3 regions of the Caballeronia zhejiangensis genome follow, and region 2 is predicted to be linked to each of the others. Evidence: predicted binding sites of a transcription regulator. Region 2 holds the regulator's gene; each other region holds the start of a gene.
The links. Region 2 encodes LexA, which represses DNA repair genes until DNA is damaged. Its sites were predicted from a motif close to ACTGTATNNNNATACAGT; they were not measured.
Positions count from the first base shown of each region.

Region 1: the regulator LexA is predicted to act here: its motif matches at 2,363-2,380, upstream of LDZ23_RS25805 (putative DNA modification/repair radical SAM protein).
Region 3: the regulator LexA is predicted to act here: its motif matches at 2,361-2,378, upstream of imuA (translesion DNA synthesis-associated protein ImuA).

Region 1 covers NZ_CP084285.1:1,014,003-1,018,605, forward strand. The annotation lists gene LDZ23_RS25780 (phytanoyl-CoA dioxygenase family protein) at 1-82, shown strand, start outside; gene LDZ23_RS25785 (aldose 1-epimerase) at 79-1,011, shown strand; gene LDZ23_RS25790 (hypothetical protein) at 1,022-1,321, opposite strand; gene LDZ23_RS25795 (hypothetical protein) at 1,630-1,950, opposite strand; gene LDZ23_RS25800 (hypothetical protein) at 2,058-2,279, opposite strand; gene LDZ23_RS25805 (putative DNA modification/repair radical SAM protein) at 2,393-3,604, shown strand; gene LDZ23_RS25810 (UdgX family uracil-DNA binding protein) at 3,604-4,603, shown strand, end outside.
Region 2 covers NZ_CP084283.1:1,337,696-1,342,298, forward strand. The annotation lists gene LDZ23_RS06470 (universal stress protein) at 1-25, shown strand, start outside; gene LDZ23_RS06475 (DUF2939 domain-containing protein) at 61-660, opposite strand; gene LDZ23_RS06480 (hypothetical protein) at 760-1,086, opposite strand; gene lexA (transcriptional repressor LexA) at 1,284-1,961, opposite strand; gene LDZ23_RS06490 (sulfate ABC transporter substrate-binding protein) at 2,220-3,242, shown strand; gene cysT (sulfate ABC transporter permease subunit CysT) at 3,333-4,217, shown strand; gene cysW (sulfate ABC transporter permease subunit CysW) at 4,214-4,603, shown strand, end outside.
Region 3 covers NZ_CP084287.1:200,495-205,097, reverse strand. The annotation lists gene LDZ23_RS30590 (error-prone DNA polymerase) at 1-240, opposite strand, end outside; gene LDZ23_RS30585 (Y-family DNA polymerase) at 245-1,717, opposite strand; gene imuA (translesion DNA synthesis-associated protein ImuA) at 1,641-2,348, opposite strand; gene LDZ23_RS30575 (flagellar transcriptional regulator FlhD) at 2,792-3,088, shown strand; gene flhC (flagellar transcriptional regulator FlhC) at 3,091-3,675, shown strand; gene LDZ23_RS30565 (caspase family protein) at 3,779-4,603, opposite strand, start outside.

The DNA of each region.
Region 1 (4,603 bases), on a different replicon from region 2:
GCGGCGGCTGCTGCGCTTCAATCCTCAGGTGGAAACGACGGCGCGCACCTTCGACGAAAGCTATCGGCAGTTTGCATATTGAGCGCCGCGCCGTCCGATCCGCTCGTCGAACTGCGTCATGGCGCGCGGCGCGTGCTGCTTGCGCCGCACGTGGGCGGATCGATCGCGGCCTTCGACGAAACGCGCGACGGACGTACGATCGACTGGTTGCGTCCCGCGACGCCCGCCGCGCTGGCCGCACGCGATCCGCTCGGCATGGCGAGCTTTCCGCTCCTGCCGTACTGCAATCGCATCCGCGAAGCGCGCTTCGTGTTCGACGGTGCGCTCATCGATCTTTCCGGCGACGGCAACGCCTTTGCGCACGCGCTGCACGGCAACGCGTGGCGCTTGCCGTGGCGTGTCGGCGATGTGTCGGACGCCCGCGCGCGTCTGCATTTTTTGCACGAACCCTCGCGCGATGCCGCGCGTCACTGGCCGTTCGCATACGAGGCGACGCAGGACATCGCGCTCGATGACCACACGCTAAGCGTGACGCTCTCCGCGCGCAACCTGTCCGATCGGCCGATGCCGTTCGGCATGGGACATCACCCGTACTATCCGCGCACGCGCAATACGCGCGTTCACGCACGCGTCGCGTCGATGTGGCACAGCACGCCCGATCTGCTGCCGACGCATGCGGGCGCGCATCCGTGCGTCGATGCGATGGCGTCGCAAGAAGGCATGTCCGCCGATGCCTTCGATCTCGACAACAACTTCGCCGGTTGGTCGCGCACGGCGACGATCGCGTGGCCCGACGAACGCCGCGCGGTCGCGCTCAGCGCGCAAGCGCCGTTCGATGCCCTGGTGGTGTATGCACCGAAGTCGCATCCCGATTTGCTCTGCGTTGAGCCGGTGAGCAACGTGGCGGACTGGGTCAATCTCGATGTCGACCGCGCCGCGAAGGGCGGCGCGGTGCTGGAACCGGGCGAGTCGGTCAGCGCGACATTCGCCTGGACGACTCACACGGAATAAGGCGTCGCGCCTACTGACCGAAGAAAACGTTGCAGTTCGCCGGGCTGCAGTCGCTATCGCGATGTCCGCTCGCGGAGGCGGGCTTCATGCCGCCATACGCGGAGTCGCCGCCGGAGGCTTGTTGCGGCGTCGCGGCGGTTTGCGTCTGAGATTCATCGGGCATGGCCTGCGACATGTACATCGGGCGCATCGTCTGGACGAGTTGCTGCGCATCGGCGGGCATGCCTTGCGCGTGCGCGACACCGATTCCTGACACGACCGCGCATGCTGCCATCATCGCGAGAAATTTCGGGTTGATCTTTGCCTTCATGTTCCAGCTCCTTGAAACGAATGCACAAGCAGCCGGGAACGCGAGTCTCGGACTCCTTGCCGCTTTGCCGATGGACGGATGAATGGATCGAGCGCGGGCTCGCTTCGTCCGACGCGACAAATGACGACGCACCGGGCGCGACGAATGGCGCTCGGGGATTACCTTACGGCGATGGGAAGGCGCGAGAAATCCCTATCTGGCAGGGATACCTTGGTGGGGATAGGCGTGCGGGTTTAAAGAAGAAGCACGAAAAACGCGCCCGGACTTGCGAAAGTCCGGGCGCGCCGAAATGCGGAAACTCAATACGTTTATTCCGACTTGCCGGAGGTGCCGCTCGACATGTTCGATCCCGAGCTGCCCTTCTTGTGCATCTTGCTGCTGCCCTTGGACGAATCCATCGTGTTCGAGCCCGATGCGCCCGACGTCGAGCCGGTTACACCGTTGCTGTTCGGCGTGCCCATTCCGGTGCCGCCCTGACCGGCCCCGTTGCCGCCCGCCGTGCCGCCACCCGCGCCTGCGCCACCCGCGCCGCCGCCGCCGGCACCGCCGCCCGCGCCTTGCGCGAATGCCGCGCCCGACAAGCCCAGAATCATGGCCGACACAATCAAACTTCTCTTTGCGTTCTTCATGGTTTCCTCCCGTTGATCAATGATCTCGATGCGCGCCGCCTTGCGCAAAGCTGCGGCGTCGCAGATTACATTGCGCAATCACCGTGCCGCGGGAAGAAATCGAATTGTCATGCAGTCGCCTCGTCACACCACTCGATGGCCCACGCCCGCGCGCAATGGACGGCATCCGACTCGCTCGCGAACGCATCCAGCTCGCCGGATTCGAATACTTCCGCATGCGCGGTGCGCTCGTCCGCCGGACGCGTGATGCGTGCGTGCGCGTAGTAGCTGCCGTCTTCGTCGTGATGGGCGGTGCAGTCGATGTGAAACGTCTTGTAGTCGAATCGCATGAAAGGCTCCGAAAGAGATTGCGAGGGCAGGCGCGAAGCGTGCGATGCCGTGATTACCTTTGACTCCGCGCCTCTCGTGAGATACTGTATAAACATACAGTATCATAATCAAGATGGATCTCTCCGAAAAGCTCGAAATTCTCGCCGACGCCGCCAAATACGACGCGTCGTGTGCGAGCGGCGGCGCGCCCAAACGCGAGTCGCGCGGCATCGATGGCCTCGGCGCGAGCACCGGCTCCGGCATCTGCCACAGCTTCACGCCCGACGGGCGCTGCGTCTCGCTGCTCAAGATTTTGCTGACGAACTTTTGTCTGTACGACTGCCGGTACTGCATCAATCGCCGGTCCAGTAACGTGCCGCGTGCGCGCTTCACGCCGGAAGAAGTTGTTACGCTCACGCTGGATTTCTACCGTCGCAATTACATCGACGGGTTGTTTCTCAGTTCCGGAGTGATTCGTTCGTCGAACTACACGATGGAGCAGCTCGTCCTCGTCGCGAAATTGCTGCGTGAGAAGCACGGATTTCGCGGCTACATCCATCTGAAGACGATTCCCGATGCCGATCCCGAACTCATCGCGCAAGCGGGACGCTATGCCGACCGTCTGAGCGTGAACATCGAATTGCCGACGGAAATCAGCCTCGAGCGGCTCGCGCCGGAAAAGAGCGGCCGCACGATCAAGCTGGCGATGGGCAACATCCGCGTCGCGCGCGAGGAATCGGAAGCGGAGCCGCGCGCGCCGAAGTTCGCGCCGGCGGGGCAGAGCACGCAGATGATCGTCGGCGCCGATGAAACCGACGACCGCACGATCCTCGGCACCGCCGAAACGCTGTACGGCTCTTATCAGCTAAAGCGCGTGTATTACTCGGCGTTCAGCCCGATTCCTGACAGCCCCTCGGGCGTGCCGTCGAAAGCGCCGCCGCTCTTGCGCGAGCATCGGCTGTATCAGGCGGATTTTCTGATGCGCGGCTACGGTTTCGCCGCCGCCGAACTGCTCGGCGATGCCGGCAATCTTCCGCTCGATGTCGATCCGAAACTCGCGTGGGCGCTTGCGCATCGCGAGCGCTTTCCCGTCGATCTGAACGCCGCGCCCGCGCGCATGATCGCGCGCGTGCCGGGCATCGGCATGCGCAACGCGAAGCGCATCGTGGAGTTGCGGCGCGAGCGGCGCGTGCGCTATCACGATCTCGTGCGGCTGCGCTGCGGCATGGACAAGGTGAAGCCGTTCGTCGTCACGGCGGATTACCGGCCGCCGCTCGACGAAGCGCCTTCGGACAGTCTGCGGCGCGCGCTCGCGACCGGCCCGGTGCAGCTTTCGCTGATCTGATGCACGTCATCGCCATCGACGACGAATTCGACGCCTGGCGCGTCGCCGCGCTCGATGCGCTCGCGCAAAAGCTCCCGCCCGAATCGATCGACTGGCGTACGGCTCAGGCGGAGCCGGCGTTGTTCAACGAGTCGGCGCGATCGGCGAAAGCGGCGAAGGCAGCGGATGCGCCGCCTATCCGCGTGTCGCGCGAACTCGCATCGCTGCTGAAAGACGCCGCGCATTTTCGCGACGCGCGCCGCTGGAGCTTTTTATATCGCGTGCTGTGGCGCTGGGCGCAGGGCGACCGCTCGGTGGCATCGCCCGCCGATGAAGACGGCGCGCGCCTCTACAAGATGGCGAAGGCGGTGCGCCGCGCGCAGCACGACATGATCGCGTATGTGCGCTTCCGGCAGCGCGACGCGTCGCTCGGCGCGCCGGAATTCGTCGCGTGGTACGAGCCGGATCACGACGTGCTCGCGTGGGGCGCGGAGCATTTCGCCGCGCGCATGGGACGCTCGACGTGGCTCATCGCAACGCCCGACGGCGCCGCGATGTTCGACGGCGAGCGCCTGCAACTGGAGCGCGGCCGCGCGCTGGCGTCGGATCATGCGGCGGTCTTGCCGGATGCCGCCGAAGCGCTCTGGATGACCTACTACCGCAGCATCTTCAATCCGGCGCGACTGAACGAATCCGCGCTCGAACAGCATATGCCGGTGCGTTTCTGGAAAGGGCTGCCGGAAGGCGCACTGATCCCGAAGCTCGTCAGCGATGCGCGCGGCGGCGCGCGACGCGTCGCGCAGGCGCAAAACGTCGGCGCGCTCGGCGGCAAGGCGGTTCAGGTCGATGCGCTCGCAGCGCAGCCGGAGCGGGACGCGCCCACATCGCTCGATACTTGCCGCCGCTGCGATCTGTGGCGCAACGCGACGCAGGCGGTGCATGGCGCCGGTCCGTCCGATGCGCGCATCATGCTGCTCGGCGAACAGCCCGGCGATCAGGAGGATCTGAAGGGCGAGCCGT
Region 2 (4,603 bases):
CGTCAAGGCCGAAGCCGGGGCGTGATGCGGTGCGAAGCGTGAGCCGCGACGCTTGACGCGTCAACCGTTGAGATCGACCGCGACGAGCTTCCACGACACGAGCCCGTTGCGGTGGAAGATCGCGGAGTATCGCGCATCGCCGGCGCCGTGTTGATACGTGACGACGAACGTGTTCAGGCTTCGATAACCCGCCGTCGTCTGCGGTGGCTCTTTCGGCGGCTGCCGTGCGGTCGTGACGCCGGACGCGGGCCCATTCCCCGCATTCGCTGGTGCGCCGTCGCCAGCTTGCGGCGGACGCTCGCCCGGATCGCCGCGCGGCGGGATGCCGTTCAGAATCGCCGCGACGCCGTCCGGTGTGGCATACGAATCCACCAGCGGACCGACGAGCGCCGCGCCGATCATCGCACCGATGATCGCGAGCGGATTCCCGCTCTTTTGAATATCCACGCGACGCGTGAGCAGCGCCGCGATCTGGTCCTTGAGGCTCGCGCGCAGCGCCGGAAAATCGACGTATTCGTTGACGGTTTGCGCATCGCGGGCATCGGCCGCGCGCTTCACGCGATCGAGTGCGATGTAAGGCGATGCGTAAACGAAACCGAGCGCCGCGACGATAACCAGGACGACGAGCGTAACGACAATAGAACGGGTAGTGCGGGACATGCTTGGGCCAAGCCTCTTGCAAAACGTGAATTACGGATTGACCGCGCGGGCGCCGGTTAAATCCCGTGAATTCACGTCGTGCGTGCGATGGCGTTCCATTCAGGCGAGGATTCCGCCGGCCAGCCCGGCATTTTCCTCGGCGATGCAGCGGTCGATCATGCGCGAAACCTCGTCGATCTTGCCCACCAGAATCACGCGCGATTGCCCGCGATACACGCGCACTGGCGCGCGCTGCTCGGCCTCGGCGTGCACCGTGCTGTTGAGGGAAACGCGAGCGAAGGCCGGCTGACGGGACGGCAACGCGGGCATTTCGTTGAAGAGATCGGGCGTGGCTTCGGCGCGCGGCATGCCGCAGGCGATCAGCGTGCGCAGATGGCGCAGGCGGCCGAATTGACGGAAGGGCAGCAGACGGGCAAAACGTTCCATGATGACTCTCCAGACGATAGGACGCACCGCGGCGCACCGCGCGCGGTGGCCGTCATGCTTGTTGTGTTGTGAGACGCCTGAATCAGGTGTCGAAAGCGGTTGGTGAGGCTATCTTGCGATGTCAATGAGACATTTCGTGTCTCGGTGCGAAAGTAATGTGCTTCGACTTTCGTGCCTTGCCCGTTCGCGGGCCAACATCAGAATTCGCCGGAGCGGATCAGCCCGACGGCAATGCCTTCAAGCGCGAAATCGCCGCTGCCGGCGCGCACGAAGATGTTTTCATACTCGGGGTTTTCGGCGATGAGTTCGACGCCGTCCGCGCGCCGTTTCCAGCGCTTGACCGTGACGTCGTCGCCAAGACGCGCGACGACGATCTGTCCGTCTTTCGCTTCGTTGCGCTTTTGCACGGCGAGAAGATCGCCGTCGAGAATGCCTGCGTCGCGCATCGAGAGGCCGCGCACCTTCAACAGATAGTCCGGCTTGCTGGAGAAGAGCGCGGGGTCGCACGCATAGTGCTGCGAGATGTGCTCTTGCGCGAGGATAGGACTCCCCGCCGCGACCCGGCCGACGAGCGGCAGAGACAATTGCATGATGCTCTGATGCGGCAGCGTGAACTGATGCGGCAGCTCCTCGGACCGATCGATGCGAGATGCATCGCCGAGCAGCCGGATGCCGCGCGACGAACCCGCCGCCAGCTCGATGACGCCCTTGCGGGCCAGCGCCCTGAGGTGCTCCTCGGCGGAATTGGCCGAACTGAAGCCGAGCTCCGCCGCGATCTCGGCGCGCGTGGGCGGAAAGCCCGTGCGGTCGATCGCGCGCTGGATGAGTTCGAACACCTGCTGCTGCCGCGCGGTAAGTTTTGATGTTTTGGTCACTGGCTCGAGCCCCTGATGCACTGTATGAATGGACAGGTGACTGTATTTTTATACAGTATTTGGCGCTTTTCAAGCTTTACTTTAAGTTCGCGGCCACGAAGCCTCCGCACCGTCGGATCGCGCCCGCCGGCGCTTCTTCCATCCAGGAATATCGTTCTTAGCAGTTTTACGTATAAAAAAGTGAATAACGATTATTTTCAATCATATAGAGGCCTCGTTAGACTGATTCCGTCAATTCGATAAGACGGAGAACGGGGAATGCAAAGCATCAACACGGGATTGCGACGGCTTCTTGCTGCGGCGACGCTCGGCGCGGCGGGTTTGATCATGACGGCGCCGGCGCAGGCGGATACGTCGTTTCTGAACGTTTCCTACGACCCGACTCGCGAGCTGTATCAGGACTTCAATCAGGCTTTCGCGAAAAAGTGGAAGGCGGAGACGGGCGAGACCGTAACCTTCAAGCAGTCGCATGGCGGGTCGGGCGGCCAGGCGCGCGCGGTCATCGACGGACTGCAGGCGGACGTCGTTACGCTCGCACTCGCTTATGACATCGACGCGCTCGCGGGCAAGGGACTCGTCGGCGCGGACTGGCAGAAGCGCCTGCCGGACAACGCATCGCCGTACACGTCGACGATCGTGTTTCTCGTGCGCAAGGGCAATCCGAAGCACATCAAGGACTGGGACGATCTGACGAAGCCGGGCGTGTCGATCGTCACGCCGAATCCGAAGACATCGGGCGGCGCGCGCTGGAACTACCTCGCGGCGTGGGCGTACGCGCAGCACAAGCCGGGCGGCAACGAGCAGACCGCCAAGGAGTTCGTGACGAAGCTCTACAAGAACGCCGGCGTGCTGGATTCCGGCGCGCGCGGCGCGACGACGAGCTTCGTGCAGCGCGGTCAGGGCGACGTGCTCATCGCGTGGGAAAACGAGGCGTTCCTGTCCCTGAAGGAATTCGGTCCGGACAAGTTCGAGATCGTGGTGCCGTCCGTGAGCATTCTGGCGGAGCCGCCGGTCGCGGTGGTCGACAAGGTCGTCGACAAACACGGCACGCGCAAGCTCGCCGAAGCGTATCTCAAGTATCTGTATAGCGACGAAGGGCAGCAGATCGCCGCGCGCAATTTCTATCGGCCGCGTTCGGACAAGGTGCCCGCCGATCTGACGAAGCAGTTTCCGAAGCTGAAGCTCTATACCATCGACGACACCTTCGGCGGCTGGACCAAGGCGCAGAAGACGCATTTCGCGGATGGCGGCGTGTTCGATTCGATCTATCAGCCGCAATAAGCGTCAACCGGCGACGCGGCGCGTTCAAGACGCCGCGCGCCCGAAGCAGCAACGCGCGCCCACCCCGCGCGCAAAAAGGATGATTCAAGGATGACGACTCTCACATTCAGGAAACCGAGCGCGCTACCCGGTTTCGGCCTCACACTCGGCATCACGGTGGCTTATCTGAGCCTCGTGGTGCTGATTCCGCTTGCCGCCACCTTCGCTAAGACGGCGACGCTCGACTGGGCGCAGTTCGTGCGCGCGGTGACGTCGCCGCGCGTGCTCGCATCGTATCGGCTGACGTTCGGTGCGGCGCTCGGCGGCGCGCTCATCAACGCGGTGTTCGGTTTTCTCGTCGCGTGGGTGCTCGTGCGCTACACGTTCCCGTTCAAGCGCATCGTCGATGCGATGGTCGATCTGCCGTTCGCGCTGCCGACGTCGGTCGCCGGCATTTCGCTCGCCGCGGTCTACGCGGGCAATGGCTGGATCGGGCAATATCTCGCGCCGCTCGGCATCAAGGTCGCGTTCACGCCGCTCGGCGTGCTCGTCGCGCTGACGTTCATCGGCCTGCCGTTCGTCGTGCGTACCGTGCAGCCCGTGCTCGAAGACTTCGAGCGCGAGCAGGAAGAAGCCGCCGCGTGCCTCGGCGCGACGCGCTGGCTCACGTTCCGGCGCGTCGTGCTGCCGTCGCTCTTTCCGGCGCTGCTGACGGGCTTCGCACTCGCGTTCGCGCGCGCGTTGGGCGAATACGGCTCGGTGATTTTCATCGCGGGCAACGTGCCGATGAAGTCGGAGATCACGTCGCTGCTCATCATCACGAAGCTCGAACAGTACGACTATGCCGGCGCGACCGCGCTCGCCGTCGTGATGCTGTGCGTGTCCTTCCTGATGCTTCTGTTGATCAACACGCTGCAATGGTGGCTGCAGCGCCGCACGAGCAAGACGGGCGCGGCGCCGGTCAACGTCTCCCTGGCAGCGGGAGAAACGGCATGAGCGAGGTGCTTCCATTGCAGACGACGACACAGCGCGACGCGCACGGCCTCAATCCCGTCACCGAGCCGCGCGCCGTGCGATGGCTCCTGACCGGTATCGCACTCGCGTTTCTCGCGTTCTTTCTCGTCGTGCCGCTCGTCGCGGTGTTCGTGCAGGCGTTCGCCAAGGGCATCGACTATTACTTCGAGTCGCTGAAGGATCCCGACGCGTGGTCCGCGATCAAGCTCACGCTGATCACCGCCGCGATCGCCGTGCCGCTGAATGTCGTCTTCGGACTGGCGGCGTCGTGGGCGATCGCGAAGTTCGAGTTTCGCGGCAAGGCGCTCCTGACGACGCTCATCGACTTGCCGTTCTCGGTGTCGCCGGTCATCTCGGGTCTCGTCTAT
Region 3 (4,603 bases), on a different replicon from region 2:
GGCGTTGGTCAACTGGAAATGCGCGCCGACGATGAGCCGGATATTGGCTTCCTTCGCGGCGACGTGGGCGCGCACGATGCCCGCGAGCGAACACTCGTCGGTGATGGCGATCGCGAGATAGCCGAGCCGCTCGGCGCGCAGGATCAGTTCTTCCGAGTGCGAGGCGCCGCGCAGGAAGGTGAAGTTGGAGAAGCACTGCAACTCGGCATAGCCGGGCAGCATGGAGGTGTACACGTCCATCGCTTCACCCAAACAGGCCGTGCAGGAACCATCGAGGATCTTCTTCGGCGCGGCTGCCGACGCGCTCGCGGTAGATCCAGTAGCAGGTGTGGTCGTCAGCTTCCGCGACAAAGTAATCGCGCGTAACGAGCTCGCCGCCCCACCATCCGGCTTCTACGCGCTCGCCGGGCGAAACCGTACGCAACGGACTGCCATAGAACGGCCGGTGCTGGCGCGTCATCAACTGGATGGGCGTCTCCAGCAGCCATGAAGGGCGCGGCTGATCGCCGGGCAGCGCACAGCCTCTCACGTCGCTCGACACCGGCACCCAGTTCGATACGATCTCGGGCCGATGGTCGGCCACGGGTGCCGCGCGCAACACGTTCTCATGGCCAAGCCGCGCGACGAGTAGTTCCATCAACCGGTTATGGTCGGCCGCGCTCCCGCCTGGCTCGGGGAATAGTGAGTCGGACGGCGGCTCGGCCGCTTCGACGTCATTGACTTCGAGGCGCACGGCGATGACCGCGGCCGCCAGCTCGACGCGTCCAAGCCGCTCTTTCAGCAAGCGCGTGAGGTGTTCCTCGTGCCAAGTCGGCTCGGCGAGCGCGACCTCAATCGTCGTTGGCGGCAACGCCGCGCGCCCGCGCTCATGTTCGAGTTCGATCGAGAAGCGCGTGAGCGCCAATTGCTTGCTGGCGAGCCAACCCGTCAGTTGCACAATGAGCCGCCGCGCGACGAAGAGCACGGCTTCCGCATGCTCGACGCGATCCGGCAACTCGATTCGTGCGTTGAAGGACGGCGGCGTCTGGACCCATTCATAGAGTTCGGGCGATTCGCCGACGGCGCGATCGAGCGTATCCAGCAGCGCGGTACCGCAGCGTTTCTTGAGACCGGCGCGCGGCAAGCGCCGCAGGTCCGCGACGCTCGTGCATCCGAGACCATCGAACCAGTCGGCATAGCGCCGCGCTTCCAACACCAGCAAGGCGGGCAAGCGCGGCAATTGACGCATCAGCGAGCGGATAGAGAGACGGCGGCCGCCGCGATATCGGGCCATGAGCCATGCGCTTTGGCCGGTGGGCGCGACGCTCATCCGCACCGTGAAGCCGAACGCGGCGAGCGACGCGCGGATCGCGCGGCGCAGTGCTCGCACGCCACCAAAGAGCCGCAAGCTCGCGGAGACGTCGACCAGCACCGTCTGCTCCTCAGCGATTGACACTTGCGGGCTGAACTGCATGAGGGCGGTCGCCACATCGGCAACCGCCTGCTGCTCCTTCAATTCGTCTTTGTCGTGAATGCGCGCATCGGGCGCGAGCGTGAGAACGCCGCCTTTGCGCATGCCTACGCGAACGCCTGCGTCGTGCGCTGCCTGATCGAGCGCCACGACACGCTCGTGATCGAGCACGACCAAGCCGGAAGTCGTCTCACTCGTGGACGACCAGCTCGGCTGGAAGACTTCTCGGCTGAGGTGCGGCAGATACACGCCGATCCACAATTGCATGGCGATTCAACAGGATAGGCGAATGGGTCAGTCCAACGACAAGCGGCTCATCACGCGCCGGGCCGCGGCGCTTGACGAACTCCAATGAAACACTGTCGCGCGCAGGGCGCACAGCAATGCGAAGCGGGGCAGGCGACGTATCGCTGGCAGCAGCGAGCGGCCGGACCATGAAGAACAACGACTCGCTCGTCTGCGCGGCAAGGTGCAGGCGGCGTAGCGCTTCCGGTCGCACATGCGTTTGCCAGAAGATCAGCGCGCCGAAAGTCCCTGCGCGAAGGATCTGCTCGCCCGCCCAAAGCGCATCGGCGGTCTTCTGAGCGCGCACGACGTTGATCGACGTCTCAGCCAGACCCCAGTACGCGGCCGCTTCGGGTTGAAAGCGGTGAGGCGGCTGCAGAAATGCAATGCGCCGTGACGCGACCGCCTTTAGCGCCGGCAGCAGCAATCGCATTTCACCCACGCCGGGCTGCTGCACCAGCAGGTCGGTCAGCGCGCCCTTGGGCCAGCCGCCTCCCGGCAGCTCTGCGGCAAGCGTCTCGGATCCGCACGGCACGACGTTCACGCGAGCAGAGGCCAGTTGCGAACCTCGCCACAAACTTGGATGAATGTCTTCGAGGGCTAACGCTCCCATGTCGAACCCAGTACTGTATGTTTGTACAGTAGTCTACAGGAAGGGACAGCGGTTTGGTATGTCGGAGAAGTGCAACAACTTTCTCAGCGCGAGTAAGCTTGTCGCAGTAAAACGTCAGTCTTAATTGCCGAATCGGTATGACTTACTCAGTTTCGCCGACCCGGCTTTCCGTCTGCGACGAAGGAGACTGTGCTCGCGTAGACGAAAATCGTAACGCACACCTCACCCATATCATCCGAACCAAGAACAGCCCGTCGTGAAGATGGCGCAAGGGAAGAAGAATCTCATTCCACGCTAACGATTGCGAAAAGGCTGATTGCCTCTCGCAAACGTTTACCCTGTGTAACTAATTGTTGCAAAGTGGCTTTTGTAATCAGACAATTCGTTCGCGCCTTGATTGACAGCGCGACGAGCAAGTCGAAACTACACACTGGTCTGCCGCTATGAACACCACCTCCGACCTCAGTGCTATCCGCGAATTGAACATGTCGTACCTCATGCTCGCGCAGCGGTTTCTGGCATCGGATCGGGAAGCGGCACAGTCGCACTTGGGTCTCTCGGTGGATATGGCAGACATGCTTCTGAAGCTTTCGCCGGAACAGACGCTGAAACTCGCATCGTCGTCGCAAGTGCTGTGCTTCTTCCGCATGAGCACGGATGCGATGCTCGCGGGCCTCGCCGGTCGCAGCCACGACGTTGTGGCGTCGCCCGTCGCTAACGACGTCCTTTTGGCGGCCTGATGATGACCACGACTACGCCTTCAAAGAGCCTCGCTGACGAAGCTGCACAAGTCATGCGCGCCATCACGCTGATCAAGCTCGGCGCACGCATGCAAGTGCTGGAATCGGAAATCCCGACGATTTCGCGTGAACGGCTCATTCGCCTGTATCGAGAAGTGAAGGGCGCATCGCCGCCCAAGGGCATGCTGCCGTTCTCGGAGGACTGGTATCTGACGTGGGCGCCGAACATCCATACGTCGATGTTCGCAAACGTCTACGCCTTTCTCGAGGCGAACAGCAAAGGCTTGGACCGCGTGGATCTGCTGACTCGCGCGTACTCGCTCTATGCCGAGCACTTCGACATGATCGGCGAGCCGTTGCAGATGGACCTGACGCGCGCCTGGACCTTCATCCGTTTCAAGGACGCGGGCATCCTGCGCCTTGCGGGCTGCACGCGCTGCCGCGGGAAATTTGTCGCACACGCACAAGACCCGTCGCACTCGATGGTGTGCGGCATTTGCCAGCCGCCGTCGCGCGCCGGCAAGACGAAGGCAGCCGCGAAAGCAGCGCTCGAACGCGACGCCGCGCTGCAAGCGCAGGCGGCTTGACCGCGCATCAGCGTGCGGTCTTCGGCACGTTTAAGGCGCAACAACCCGCAACTCATCGAGCCACAAGGGACCGGCGCCTTGCAGGAGAATTAGAGGGCCAGTCCTAGCCCCTTTTCATAACCATTTCTCCCAGTGGCGATACGCGGAATATCGCAATCGTAATGGCAATGATCGCCCCGGTAACTATCACCGCATTCCAAGCACGATAAAAGTATTTTTCGTATTCACAGGGCACGCTTCGCACCAAAATCTGTTTCCCGCCCAACAATTCAATTTTTTCTCTTCTTCGCCCGTCCCAAAGTCCCATTAATCCAACGAACAGAGTGAAGATCGCGCATGCGAACCACCAGAAAGGATTCGACCAGTAGATGCACACAAGGTTTAGCCCCCACAGAATCGAGCCGAAGATAAGACCATAACGGTGGGAGTTTTTCCTAGCGCGGGCTGCGCGCCTAACCTCGATCGCCTGCTCTTCGGAAATACGATCAATGCCCAACGCCAGCAAAATACCCAGCTCGTAGCCAGAGAACCTTCCTGGAACGGCGATACCAACCGTGTTTTGACTTTCGCGCTCCCCAGCGGAGGGTGGAGGCTCGTTGGTCTGCGCTTCAGTTGCCCGCCGAAGTCCCCGACTCACCTCGTACAAAAAATTGGCTATCGCTCTCCGCACCCGCAGGTCGCGTTCGCTGCCCATGCCCGCGCTTAGTAAGTCCCTCGCGGCATCGAGAAGGAAGGGACGCATTGATACAGCGTCCGTCAATTGCGCCACAGCCAATAGTCGCTCGGCCGAGTCAGCGCTGTGGAAATTAGAGACGATTTGGTCCGGGAGGGCACATAAACTCCTCGCATAATTTTTGGCAATGATGATTTCGCCTGAGTTCCTTCTCACGTACCGCTGGGGCGTCATTGGTAGCCCGGACCGCCTAGC